Sphaerotilus montanus: one gene and its partner. The protein of the gene in region 2 interacts with the protein of the main gene of each other region in a pairwise test. Links are inferred from orthologs where the notes say so. Each region holds a gene or a part of one and is shown on either strand. Other genes may lie near its edges.

Region 1 (5,675 bases), 3.0 Mb from region 2 along the record:
GCCGTGCCGGGCGGCTCGTCGATCAGGATCTCGGCGCCTTCCAGGCAGGTGCCCGGGATGCTGGCGTCCAGCGCGAACCGTAGCGCGCGCACCTCTACGCCGCTGAGCGCGCCCGCCTCCAGCCGCAACTGCGACACGCGGCGAAAGCCTTCGCGCTCGGCCGCGTCCTCGACCAGCCGCACGACGCCGCCCGCCAGACTGAGTTCATGCATGGCGCACCTCGAATTCGACACAGGGATCAAAGGCGACCGCGAGCAGCCGCGCCGCCGCGTCCCGCTGCGCCGGGTCGGTGTCCCGCAGCGCCGCGAGCGCGTGCGCCAGTGTGCCTGCGGGGTGGAAGTTCCATTCGGTCGGCGCGAGCACCTGCCAGGCCTGCACGCGCTGGCCGTCTGCGTCGAGCTGCACGCGGTGGACCAGCAGCCCGCGTGCCGTCTCGCACCAGGCCAGCCCGGCGCCGCGGCCCAGCGCGCAGGCACCGTGGTCCAGCCGGTCCGCGCCGTCCGGCGCACCCAGCCGCAGCACCTCGACCAGCCGCGCGACCAGCCGCAGCCACACCGTGCCGTCCAGCGGCGGGGTGCTGGCGTCGACGTCGGCGCGGCGGCTCCACGGTCCGGTGTCGGCGGGCTGGCCATGCCAGTGCGGGCGGGCACAGAAGGCCGGGTCGTCCGCCATCGCCTGTCCGAGCAGCGCCCAGTCGCTGGCGGCCGGCCGCAGCGACCGGCCCGGTGTGGCCAGCGTGCGCGCGGCCGGGCCGATCTGGTGCAGCAGCCGGACCAGTGCGCCGGGCGTGCCGAAGCGCACCGTCTGCTCCACCCAGCGCGTGGCCCAGCCGGTCGGATCGGCGTCGTGGCGCTGCAGCCAGTCGGCGGGGGTGTGGCCGAGCCACTTGTGGGCGAGCCAGACGGGCAGGGCCTCCAGCCGGTCGGCCGGGGGCAGGTCGTCGCGCCACAGCGGGCAGGTGCGCAGCAGCAGCGCGCCTTCGTCGCTGCGGCCGTCCTGGCGCAGCAGGCGCGGCCAGTCGTGGCCGATGCGCAGGATCTGCTCGCGGGCGGTGGCCAGGCGCAGGGTCTGGGCAGCCGCTGCCGGGTCGTCGGCCGGCTCGCCCCGGGCGGCGCGGATCGCGGCGATGGCGGTCAGCCGGTGGGCCGCGGCGCACAGCGTGAACACCGCGCCGAGCAGCGCCGGCATCTCGCCCGCGCGGCGGCCCGGCGCCAGGCGCGGCAGCAGGTCCGGGCGGGTGCTGTGGATCGCCGCCGGCGGGGCCACGCCGGGGCGCAGGTGCATGCGACCGGCCAGCGGTTCCGGGGCGAGTGTCATGCGCAGGCCTCGGCCGTGGTCGGCTGGCGCAGCAGGCGCAGCACCTCGCGCGCCGTGGCCACCGCGGCGGGCTGGTCGGCGAAGCCGAACATCGGCGAGAACAGCGAGGCCTGCTCGAAGGCCCCGATCGACGGCTCGTGCGCGCCGAGGAAGTCCAGCGGATGTGCGCCGTAGCGCCGCACGGCGGTGGCGCCGACCGGCAGCAGCCCGGCCGCAGCCGCGTCGGCCACCGGGGTGACAGGCAGGCGCAGCACGTTCATGAACCACGGCGTCACCAGCACGCCCATCAGCATGGGCAGCGCCACCGACGCGGACTTCGATCCCACCGCGACCGGTTCCCGCACGAACCCGACCGCCTGCACCGACAGCCCCGCGTGCAGCACCGGCACGCCGCGCATCCGCGTCGTGGCGATGCGGCGGAAGGTGGCCTCCAAGACCTCCAGCCGGTCAGCCATCACCGAGCACCATGAACTGTTCGGCCTCGCCGTCGCACTGCGGGCAGCGCCAGTGCGCAGGCAGGGCGGTGAAGGCCGTGCCGGGCGCGATCTGCCAGACCTCGTCGCCGACTGCCGGGTCGTAGACCCACCAGCAGATCTTGCATTCGAGCCGCGCGTCGGCTGGCAGCCGCGCCGCGTCGCCGAGGTAGCTGCCCTCGAAGCCCTGGAAGCCCGCGGCGCCGGTCGCCGTGCTCATGCCTGCTCCACCCACTGCAGCACCTCGACCAGCCGCTCGGCCGAATCCGCCAGGTCCTCCGGCGCGGCGCACGCCACCTCCGGCAGCCCGCAGACCTCGACCGCGTTCAGGATCACCGTGTCCTGCGAGTTGTAGTAGACGACGCGCCAGGTGTGGGCGGCGCAGGCGTTGGTGATGCGGCAGTTGCCGTAGCCGCGCGAGAGGATGACGATGCGGCCGGTGCCGAGCTGGTGGTCGATCCAGGCGATGTCCTCCAGCGTCACCGGCAGCAGCGTCAGGTTGACGACCTGCGGCGCATCGCCCGCGCGCCAGTGCTGGCGGTGCGCGGCCAGCTCGACCAGGATCGAGCCGGCGTTGAGCACGTTCGGCGGCAGCACCGCCGGCTCGGGTGGCACCGGCCGCGTGTCCTCGGCGGCGATGCGGTGCAGCAGCGCCGGGACCGCGCCGACCTCGATGGTGTCGAGCACGCGCCCGTCGTCGCAGCGCTCGATCACCCGCCAGACCCCGGCGAAGACCGACTCCTGGATCTGCGCCCGCGGCGCGCTGGGTGCGCGGCCCGGCTCGGCCAGCACCTGCGCGCTGACCTCGCCCTCGCCGAGCACCTGGTTGATGAGCGCCAGATCGGCCGCTGCCAGCCCGTCCAGCCGCACCGGCGCGACCGCCTCGCCGCGCAGCACCGCCTGCAGCCGCGCCAGCACCTCGTGCAGCGTGGACACGGCGCCCGCGTGGCCGGCGAGTTCCTCCGGCTCGGGCAGTGGCGGGGCGCGGAAGGTGCTCATGCCTTGGGGCATGGCGATGTAGTTCAGCGACTCGTCCTCGTCGCCGCTCTGGCTGCCGGGGCCGAGGGCGACGACCGGGATGGGGAAGGGCTTGATGTCGAAGGGCAGGGCCATGGCGATCGGTTCCGGTTCCAGGTTCAGTGGCATGCGCTGGCGCCAGCGGTGGCGCTGACGACGGGAATGCCGACGCCGGGCACGCGCGACGGCGCCGTCGCCAGGGCGGCCTGCACCTGGGCGACGTAGTCGGTCCAGTCGTGCATGCCGGGCAGGACGCTGACGTAGCGGCCCTCGCGCAGGAAGACCAGCGCCGGCCAGCGCAGCACGCCGTAGCGGCGGGCCAGCGCGTCCTCGTCCCCGCGGGCCGCGACGGCGATCCGGAAGCGGCCGCCGACGGCGCGCTGCAGCTCCGGCAGCACGACGGCCACGTCCAGCGCTTCCGGAAACCGCACCGGGTCGCCGCCGAGCAGCAGCACCCGGTCGCCTCCTTCGGCGGACCAGGCGTCCACGCTGTCGGGGGTGACGAGTCGGGCGTCGAACGCGCGGACGAGGCGGGCCACCAGCGGGTGCAGGTCGGTGGTGTCCGGGGACAGGGTGGTGGTGGGCATCGTCGTCATCGTCATGGGGTCTGTCCGGTCAGCGCGGCCAGCTGGGCCGCATCCATGGCCGACGGCAGCACGAAGGCCGCCGCGGTGTTCGTCAGTTCATGGCCCTGCATCGCCGCGGCGACCAGGTCCAGCGTGGCGTCGATCTCGGCGGCACGCTCGGGGCTGAGGCGTTCCTGCGCGCTGTCGAGGAAGACCAGCACCCACTCACCCGGCGCGCAGTCGCCGACCAGCGCGGTGTTGACGAGCCGCGACTCGCCCCGACCGTGCGCCCAGGCATGGCCGGCGGGCGTGTTGCGGCGCTCGGTGATGCACATCGGCAGTCCCATGCACATGCTCAGGCACTCCTCGGCATGAAACGTTCGTCGCCGACACGGCAGGCCTGTTCCGCCGCCGGCCGCCCCGCCTCGTAGGCGCCGAGCGACAGCGTCGGCACCGTCACCGACTCGTCGCCCGCCAGCGGTGCCTCGCGCGGCTGCGGCGCGGCACCCCATTCACGCAGCCGCTCGACAGCCAGCGCCACGGCGTCGTCCACCGCCAGCCGGATGCGCGGGCGCAGGCTGCCGCCGTAGTCCTCCAGCTCCTCGGGCTGGCAGCCGATCAGCAGCACCTGGCGCGGGTAGCGCTCGGTGAGCAGCGCCAGCATCAGCACCTCCTGGAAACCGGTCTGGTGCAGGCTCATCTTCTTGGCGCCCATGAAGCGCGGCACCTCGTCGTCCTCGATCAGCCGCATCGTGCCGGGCTCCAGCCCGTAGTCGATGGCGTCGAAGATCAGCAGCCGCTCGGCGCCCTGCACATGGTGGATCAGGTACAGGCCCTGCGTGCCGCCGTCGATCAGGTCGACGTGCGGCGCGAAGGACCACTGCTGCTGCAGCGCCTCGACGCAGCGCACGCCGAAGCCCTCGTCCGCCCACAGCACGTTGCCAATGCCGAGCACGACGATGGGACCGGCGGTGTCGGTGGTGCTGGTGGTGTCGTTCAGGGAGACGGTCATGTCAGTCCTTGAACGTGCGGTAGCCGGAGATCATCGTGCTGACGATGCTCTGGCGGCCCATGATGTCCTCGCGGATCGCGGCGTACACATGCAGCGTCACGAAGATCACCATGCCCCACATGCCCATGCGGTGCCAGGTGTGGACGTCCTGCGACTGGCCCATCAGCGGGATGACCCAGCCGAACAGCTGCTCCTGCCACGAGCCCATCTGCGCGCCTTCGCCGTACAGCGCGAAGCCGGTGCAGACCATGAACACCGAGAACAGGAAGAAGCCGCAGAACATCGCCAGCCGCGCCATCGGGTTGTGGCCGACGTACTGGTTGGGGCGCGGGGAGAGAAAGGCGTACCACTTGAGCATGCTGATCACCTCGCGCCAGTACGCGGGCGTGAACACCGGCAGCGTGAACAGCTCCCGGGCGTGGTGGTTGCCGACGAACGCCCAGTAGATCCGCCCCAGCAGCCCGACCGCGAACACGTAGCCCGCCGCGAAGTGCGCGAAGCGGATGTAGCCCATCAGGAAGTGGTCGCTGGCCTCGCCGGGCATCGTCGGCAGCGGCGCGCCGATGAAGTAGCCCGTGACGGCCAGCACGGTGATCGCCAGCGCGTTGACCCAGTGCCACAGGCGCACCGGAGCTTCGTAGACGTAGACCGACTGGATCGACTGGCCGTGGACGACGGCGTCGGTGTCGATGCCGGTGGCCGTCACGGCGGAGTGGTGGTTGCTCATGGCGAGCCCCTTCACACGCGGGTCAGCAGAACCAGGCCGGTCACGCCGACCCCCGCGCCGAGCAGCCGCCATGCCACGCCGTGCAGGCGCAGCATCGCGTGCCCCAGGCCCAGGCCGGCGCTGTGCAGCAGCGCGGTCGTGGCCAGGAAACCGAGCGCGTAGCCGACGAAGCCACCACCGGCGGGCAGTTCGGCGCCGTGGGCCAGCCCGTGCATCAACGCCGCCAGGCCCACCAGCACCAGGCCGCCGCGGGCTGGAATCCGCTGGGCGAACGCCAGCATCGCGCCGAAGACGACCACGCTCAGCGCGATCAACGCCTCGGTGCCCGGCAGCACCAGCCCGGCGGCGCCCGCCAGTGCGCCGGCCAGCAGCGCGGCCATGAAGGTGGCGGGCCCCGTGATCCGCTGACCGATCGGCAGCGCCGCCGCCGACCAGACGCCCACGGCGACCATCGCCAGCAGGTGGTCCAGGCCGAGCGGGTGCGCCAGCCCGGTGAGCAGCGTCTCGGTGCCGTGCCCCGTGTGGGCGCTGACGCTGGCGCTGGCGGTGAGCGCCGCGATGGT
Region 2 (7,309 bases):
GTGCCCCACGACCGGCCCGATGAACAGCAGTCCCAGGAACCACGGCAGCATCGCCAGCACCATCAGCACGGCGATCAGCACCGCCCACCACACCATCACGACCGGCTGGTTCAGCACCAGGCGCAGGCTGGTCAGCCCGGCGGTGATGGCGTCCACCTGGCGGTCGAGCATCATCGGGATGCTCACCACGCTGATCGAGAAGATCAGGCCGCCGAAGAGGGTGCTCACGCCGAGGTAGGTGACGATGAAGCCGAGGTTCTCCGGGTCGAGCAGGGCCAGCAGCGAGCCCTTGAGATCGGGCATGCCGTCGAAGCTGACGGCGAAGATCACCATCGTCGCCCGGCCCCACAGCATCTCCAGCACCAGCAGCACGAAGCCGAAGATGGCCATCTGGCCGGTGCGGGTGTCCCAGGCCGTCAGCGAGTCGCCGAAGTCGGGCACCAGGCCGCGCTCCAGCCGCATCGACATCTGGTAGAGCCCCATGCAGAAGAATGGCCCCATCAGCAGGAAGCCGGCCGACAGCGCCATCGTGTACGCGGGCGCGTTCTCGTACACCTTCATCAGTGTCCAGCCCATGGCCATGAAACACACGCCATAGAACAGGCTGATGGCGGGGTGGGCGAGGTAGTCGTGCAGACCCCGCAGCAGCCAGCGCAGCGGATCGGCGAAGCCGATGTGGCGCAGGCGGATGGGTGGCGCATCGCGGGTGGCGGGGGCGGTGTCGTCGGGGCGCGTGTCGGGCGTGTCGTCCGAGGTGGGGTGGGTCGGGCTCATGGTCGGGTCGCGCTCCTGATTCGATGTCGGACGATAGGAGCCGACCGGCGTCACCGCCATCGGGACATCACCCGAAGGAGCCGCCCCGGCCGCTCAACTGCGGCGCACCCGCAACAGCTCGTCCAGGATCAGCCCGATCGCCCCGGCCGTGATGGCGCAGTCGGCGACATTGAACGACGGGAAGTAGCCGCCCGGAAAGAGCGGTGCGAGCCAGTCCCAGTGGAATTGCAGGAAGTCCACCACGTAGCCGTGCCATGCACGGTCGATGACGTTGCCGATGGCTCCGCCCAGCAGCATTGCCACGCTGAAGCTGAACAGACGCTGCTCGGCGTGCTTCTTCAGCATCCAGATGAACATCACCGAGGCGGCGGCCCCCAGACCGATGAAGAACCAGCGCTGCCAGCCGGCAGCCTGCGCGAGGAACGAGAACGCCGCACCGGTGTTGTGGACCCGCACGAGGTTGAAGAAGCTGGTGATGACCTGGCCGTCGCCGAGCTGGAAGCGGGGAATGATCAGCCACTTGGTGGCCTGGTCAGCGGCGATGACCAGCAGTGCCAGCACCAGCCAGGGCGTCAGCGAGGCCGAGGAGGAGCGGGACAGGGATGAACGGGACTTGGAGCGCATCGGCGGCCACCTGAGAGGGCTGAGGGAGTTCTGGGACAGATCAGGGCGGCACTGTAAACGTGAAATCGGATGGACGTGACCACGCAGCCGGACGCAGGGATGCAGGGGACCATGACCCCAATAGCGAAATTTGAAAAAACTTGCAAAAAAAGTTCGTGAAATTTTGCTCGATTGGACTATTGGTGTCCAATTGTTGGTCTGCACAGCCTTGCCCATGAGCAGGAAGGGTCGGCAAAGTGCAGACGGAAGTCCGGAAAGATGATGACCGGACCGGGGCGGTGGGGATGGGTCCTGTCTGCGGGTGGGCATTGCGGACACGGGACCTGTCAGAAACTCAACTATCAACAATCAACAACAGCAGATTGCACTCGATGTCGGCTCTGGCGAAAAAACTGTTCTATTCCAAGCGCTTCAACCGGATGGCCGTACGGATGTATTCCGTGCTGAAGCCTCCGCCGTACCAGCGACCGAACATGGAATTCGATTATGACGTCTGGAACGGCATCTGCACTTTCCATTCCCATGATGGTCGGCAGATCGGAGAAAACAACACCGGCCCCGACGTCTACAAGGAAGTGATCGAGACCGAGCACAAGATCTGCAAGTTCGAAGGCTCTCGCAACGGTCTGCCGATCAACGTGACGGCGCTGCGCCAGGTGATGGCCGTGTGGGGCGACGCGCTGCAGTTCACCACGCTGCTGCGCAACGACTACATCCGCCGCCGCGGCCTGTCCGGCCCGCGGCTGACGCTGCGCCAGGGCTATGTCTTCTCGAAGCTGGGTGCCGCCTGGCCCGCCTATCTGGCGCGCAAGCGCAGCAACCCGATCACGTCGCTGCCGGCGCTCGAGACCGCGTTCTTCACGCTGGGCGTCGGGCCGTTCATGATCGTGCGCACGTTCATGGAGCGGGGCGATCTGGCCGTGCTGCACGACGACCCGCTGACGGCCGCCGAACTCTACGAGATGGCCGACGGCTCCGGCACGCTGATCTCCGCGGGCGGCAAGGGCTGTGCGGGGAGCAAGAAGCTGATCCTCGACTTCCTCGATGTGACGATGAACGGCACCTTCGACAAGCCGCTGGACTCGGTGGAGGCCTTGCGCGCGCTGAACAGCATCGGCGACTGGGACGAGTTCTATGCCTATGTCTACGCCACGTCCCGTCTGGAGTTGCTGGTCCGCCTGACGCAGTATCTGTGCGCGCAGTCCCTGTGGAGCCTCCAGTCCCGCGACGGCGTCCTGAACGAGGCCGAGCAGGCGCTGGTGAAGAACTGTCTGGACAAGTCCTACCATGTGCCCGGCGAGGGGTATGACGACCGCACGGTGATGGGTAATTTCATCCAGGTCGTGCTGGCACTGCTGGACGAGCTGGAGATGCCCGAGGTGCGCACGGCGCTGGTGAATGCCAGTCTGGTGAATTCGGGCAACGGCGGCTATCTGATCGACCAAGTCGGCGGTGATGTGCGGGTGTCGGCCGCGCGCCGCCTGCGGCTGGCGACGGAGCTGGTGTTCCCGTTCTGCCGTCAGGAGCTGGACGCCACCCACCGCACCCTGCAGCGCTACCAGTCGACGACGATCACGCTGGATGATCTGCGCACCCGCGCCTGCGGCCCCTCCCTGCAGCCCTTGCTGGCCCTGCTGGAAACCCGAACGAACCTGCAGGGTGCACCGACTGGTGTGCCGGCATGAGCGCGCCGTCCACGCCGCTCGAGGTTCCGTTCGGCCCCAGCGGCACCGTCGTGCTGCGCAAGATGGTGCTCGACGAGGATGCGCCGCTGCTGCACGACTGGTTCAGCCGCGACTACGCCCGCTTCTGGGGCCTGCAGGGCAAGACGGTGGCGGAGATCCGCGAGAAGTTCGCCGGAATCGAGGCCAGCGGCACCTGCGATGTCATCTTCGGCATCCTGGCGTCCACGGGCGAGCGCTTGTTCATGTTCCAGTCGTACGACGTGAACGCCGATGATCTGCGTCGGTTCTACCCGGTGTTGCAGGGTGACCGGGGTTTTCACCTGATGCTCGGCCCGGTCGAGAAACCGCTGCCGGCTGCCGCGTACTACACCTTCCAGGCCATCGCGGCCTGGATCTTCCGTGACCCTTCGGTCCAGCGGCTGGTCGGCGAGCCGGACATCCGCAACCGCAAGGTGCTGCTGCGGCTGGTGCAGGCGGGGTTCGACTTTGGCCGCGTGATCCACCTGCCGTACAAGACCGCGGTGATGATCTACCTGTCGCGGGCGAGCTTCGAAGCGGCGCGTGGATTGCCACCGCCGCCTGCGCCCACCCAGTCGCCGATGGACGGCTGGCGCTTGAAGTACCACCTGCTGGTCAGCCGGATCGGGCGCCGGATCGGGCTGATCGAGCGACACTGGTGAACCCCATGCCGGCGCGCACTGCGCCGGCATGGTCTTGGTCGGTCAGGCGACCGACCGGACCTCACCCGCGCCATGCAGGTTGCTGTCGCAGCGCCCACAGAGCGTCGGATGCGCCGGATTCACCCCCACGTCGTCGCAGTAGTGCCAGCACCGCTCGCACTTCACCGCCGCACTCGGCGTCACCGTGATCTGCAGCGCCTCACCCACCGACAGGCTTGCCGACGAGGTGATCAGCACGAACTTCAGGTCGTCGCCGAGCGATGCCAACACGTCGAACTCCGCCTGCGGCGCCGTGATTGCCACCGTCGCCTGCAGCGAGGAGCCGACCGTGCCGCCGCTGCGCACGTGCTCGATCTCCTTGTTCACCGCTTCGCGCACCGTGCGCACCTGCGCCCACTTCGCCAGCAGCGCCTCGTCCGGCGTGCCCAGGTCGGCGTAGGTCTCGAAGAAGATCGAGCCTTGTGACGCGCCGCCCGCGAACTGGCCCCACGCTTCTTCCGCCGTGAAGCTCAGGAACGGTGCCATCCAGCGCAGCATCGCGTTCGTGATCTTCCACAGCGCGGTCTGCGCCGAGCGGCGGGCCAGCGACTTCGGCGCGGTCGTGTAGAGCCGGTCCTTCAGCACGTCGAGGTAGAACGCGCCCAGGTCTTCCGAGCAGTAGACCTGCAGCTTCGACACCACCGGGTGGAACTCGTACACCTGATAGTGCGCGAGGATCTCCGCCTGCAACTGCGCCGCGCGGGCCAGCGCGTAGCGGTCGACTTCGAGCAGGTCGGCATCCGCCACCAGGTCCGTCGCCGGGTCGAAATCGCTCGTGTTCGCCAGCAGGAAGCGCACCGTGTTGCGGATGCGGCGATAGGCGTCCACCACGCGGGCGAGGATCTTGTCGTCGATGTTCAGGTCGCCCGAGTAGTCGGTCGAGGCCACCCACAGCCGCACGATCTCGGCACCGAGCTTGTTGCTGATCGTCTGCGGCTCGACCGTGTTGCCCAGGCTCTTGCTCATCTTGCGGCCCTGGCCGTCGGTGGCGAAGCCGTGGGTCAGCAGGCCGCGGTAGGGCGCGCGGTCGTACAGCGCGCAGCCCAGCAGCAGCGACGAGTGGAACCAGCCGCGGTGCTGGTCATGGCCTTCGAGGTACAGGTCTGCTTCCGGGCCTTCCGCGTGGAAACACGGGCCGGGGTAGGCGTGCGCGTGGCTGCCGCGCAGCACGTGCTGGAAGGTCGAGCCGGAGTCGAACCAGACCTCCAGGATGTCGGTGCTCTTGGTGTAGTGCGGCGCGTCGTCCGACCCCAGGATCTCCTCGGTCGTCACGCGGCTCCACGCCTCGATGCCGCCCTGTTCGACGATGTCCGCCGCCTGGTCGAGGATCTCCATCGTGCGCGGGTGCAGCTCGCCCGAATCCTTGTGCAGGAAAAACGGTACCGGCACGCCCCACGACCGCTGGCGCGAGATGCACCAGTCCGGCCGGTTGGCGATCATGTCGCGCAGGCGGGTCTTGCCGTTCTCGGGGTAGAACTGGGTCTGGTCGATGGCGTCGAGCGCGAGCTGGCGCAGGGTCTTCGGCGCCTTGTCCTTCGTGAACACGCCTTCGCCCTCGTCCATGCGCACGAACCACTGCGCCGCGGCGCGGTAGATCACGGGGGTCTTGTGGCGCCAGCAGTGCGGGTAGCTGTGCGTGATGGCTTGCGTGGCCATCAGGCGCTCGTGCTGGCGCAGCGTGTCGATGATGACGGGGCAGGCCTTCCAGATGTTCAGGCTGCCGAACAGCGGCAGGTCTTCTGCGTACTGGCCGTTGCCCTGCACCGGGTTCAGGATCTCGTCGTACTTCAGCCCGTGCGCGACGCAGGAGTTGAAGTCGTCCACGCCGTAGGCCGGGGCCGAGTGGACGATGCCGGTGCCGTCGCCAGCCGTCACGTAGTCGGCCAGATACAGCGGCGACAGGCGCTGGTAGCCGGCGTCCACGTCGTACAGGGGATGGCGGAAGTTCAGCCCGCGCAGGTGTTCACCGGTCGTCGTGGCGAGCACCGTGCCTTCGAGCTTGTAGCGCTCCAGGCACTTCTCGACCAGCGACTCGGCCAGCATCAGCACGCCGCGCGGCGTGTCCACCAGCGCGTAGACGAGTTCGGGGTGGGCGTTCAGCGCCTGGTTGGCGGGGATGGTCCACGCGGTGGTGGTCCAGATCACCGCGAACGCCTGCTTCGCCTCGGGCAGCGCGGCGAGGCCGAACGCGGCGGCGAGTGCGGCAGCGTCGTTGGTCTCGAAGGCCACGTCCAGCGTGTCGCTCTTCTTGTCCGCGTACTCGATCTCGAACTCGGCCAGCGACGAGCCGCAGTCGAAGCACCAGTACACCGGCTTCAGGCCGCGGTAGACGAAGCCGCGCTCGATCACGCGCTTGAACGCGCGCAGCTCGCCCGCTTCATTCGCGAAATCCATCGTCCGGTACGGCCGCTCCCAGTCGCCGAGCACGCCCAGGCGCTTGAAGTCCTCGCGCTGCTGGTTGATCTGCTCGGTGGCGAAGGCGCGCGACTTGGCCTGCATGTCGTCGCGCGAGAGCTTGCGGCCGTGCAGCTTCTCGATCGCGTTCTCGATCGGCAGGCCGTGGCAGTCCCAGCCGGGGATGTACTGCGCGTCGAAGCCGCCGAGCTGGCGCGACTTGACGATCATGTCCTTGAGCACCTTGTTCAGCGCGTGGCCGATGTGGAGCTTGCCGTTGGCGTAGGGCGGGCCGTCGTGCAGCACGAACAGCGGCTGGCCCTGGCGGGCGACGCGCAGGCGCTGGTAGAGGCCGCCTTCGTTCCAGTCCTTCACCCAGCCCGCTTCGCGCTTGGGCAGGTCGCCGCGCATCGGGAAGGGGGTGTCGGCGAGGTTGAGCGTCGCTCGGTAGTCGGTGGCGGGCGTGGGTGTCGAGGTGTCGGGTGTCTGAGTCATGGCGCTTCGTTCAATCCGCCCGCCCGGCCGTCATTCCCGTGCAGGCGGGAATCCACGAAGGGAAAAGCGGTGGGGGCAGGGGCACTGCGGGGGTGGGTTCCCGCGTGCGCGGGAATGACGAAAAGGGGCGGTGGCGGCGTGGGGGCGCCGCGTTCAAATTCGGTCGCGCGTGGTCTGGCGACGGTCGGCGGCGTGGGTGTCGAACCACGCACGCGCGTTCACCACGTCCTGACGGATCGCGGCGGTGAGGGCGTCCAGGCCGTCGTAGCGGGCCTCGTCGCGCAGTTTGTGCAGTAGTTCCACGCGCACGAGTTTACCGTACCCCCCTTCGCGGCCCAGTCCGGCCGGCCAGTCGAGGCAGTGTGTCTCCAGCAGGATGCGCCCGGCATCTTCCACCGTGGGCCGCACGCCCAGGCTTGCCACGCCGTTGATCGCCTGTCCGGACAGTCCGTGGACCCGCACGACGTAGATGCCCGCGGCCGCCGAGCGGTGGAAGGGAAAGCGCAGGTTGAGCGTGCGGAAACCGTCGTCGCCGCCCTCGCTGGACGCGCCCAGACCGCGGCCAAGCTTGCGCCCGTGGGTCACGTGGCCGCTGACGCTGTAGGGGCGCCCGAGCAG

What was found. The genes of interacting proteins can lie anywhere in the genome.
Region 1: the proteins of ileS (region 2) and BDD16_RS16270 interact in binary tests that used the Escherichia coli proteins (3 or more experiments, as listed by UniProt). The link is inferred for Sphaerotilus montanus from one-to-one orthologs.

The regions. Positions count from the first base shown.
Region 1 is NZ_JACCFH010000001.1:3,560,419-3,566,093, forward strand. Bases 2,558-5,351 are described here. They hold BDD16_RS16270 (HyaD/HybD family hydrogenase maturation endopeptidase), read right to left. Parts: upstream 4,386-5,351; coding sequence 3,729-4,385; downstream 2,558-3,728. Other genes in these bases: BDD16_RS16255 (hydrogenase expression/formation protein), read right to left, coding at 2,558-2,936; BDD16_RS16260 (thioredoxin domain-containing protein), read right to left, coding at 2,927-3,409; BDD16_RS16265 (HypC/HybG/HupF family hydrogenase formation chaperone), read right to left, coding at 3,406-3,720; cybH (Ni/Fe-hydrogenase, b-type cytochrome subunit), read right to left, coding at 4,387-5,112; BDD16_RS16280 (HupE/UreJ family protein), read right to left, coding at 5,124-5,351. Outside these bases: BDD16_RS16235 (hydrogenase maturation nickel metallochaperone HypA/HybF), read right to left, coding at 1-212; BDD16_RS16240 (hydrogenase formation protein), read right to left, coding at 205-1,317; [NiFe]-hydrogenase assembly chaperone HybE, read right to left, coding at 1,314-1,772; BDD16_RS16250 (rubredoxin), read right to left, coding at 1,765-2,010; more of BDD16_RS16255, read right to left, coding at 2,007-2,557; more of BDD16_RS16280, read right to left, coding at 5,352-5,675.
Region 2 is NZ_JACCFH010000001.1:610,314-617,622, reverse strand. What follows is about bases 3,606-7,072. They hold ileS (isoleucine--tRNA ligase), read right to left. Parts: upstream 6,692-7,072; coding sequence 3,806-6,691; downstream 3,606-3,805. Other genes in these bases: BDD16_RS02610 (bifunctional riboflavin kinase/FAD synthetase), read right to left, coding at 6,845-7,072; BDD16_RS02620 (GNAT family N-acetyltransferase), read left to right, coding at 3,606-3,763. Also shown: BDD16_RS02635 (DUF2189 domain-containing protein), read right to left, coding at 1-774; lspA (signal peptidase II), read right to left, coding at 868-1,398; BDD16_RS02625 (hypothetical protein), read left to right, coding at 1,872-3,083; more of BDD16_RS02620, read left to right, coding at 3,080-3,605; more of BDD16_RS02610, read right to left, coding at 7,073-7,309. UniProt on the Escherichia coli protein: Catalyzes the attachment of isoleucine to tRNA(Ile). As IleRS can inadvertently accommodate and process structurally similar amino acids such as valine, to avoid such errors it has two additional distinct tRNA(Ile)-dependent editing activities.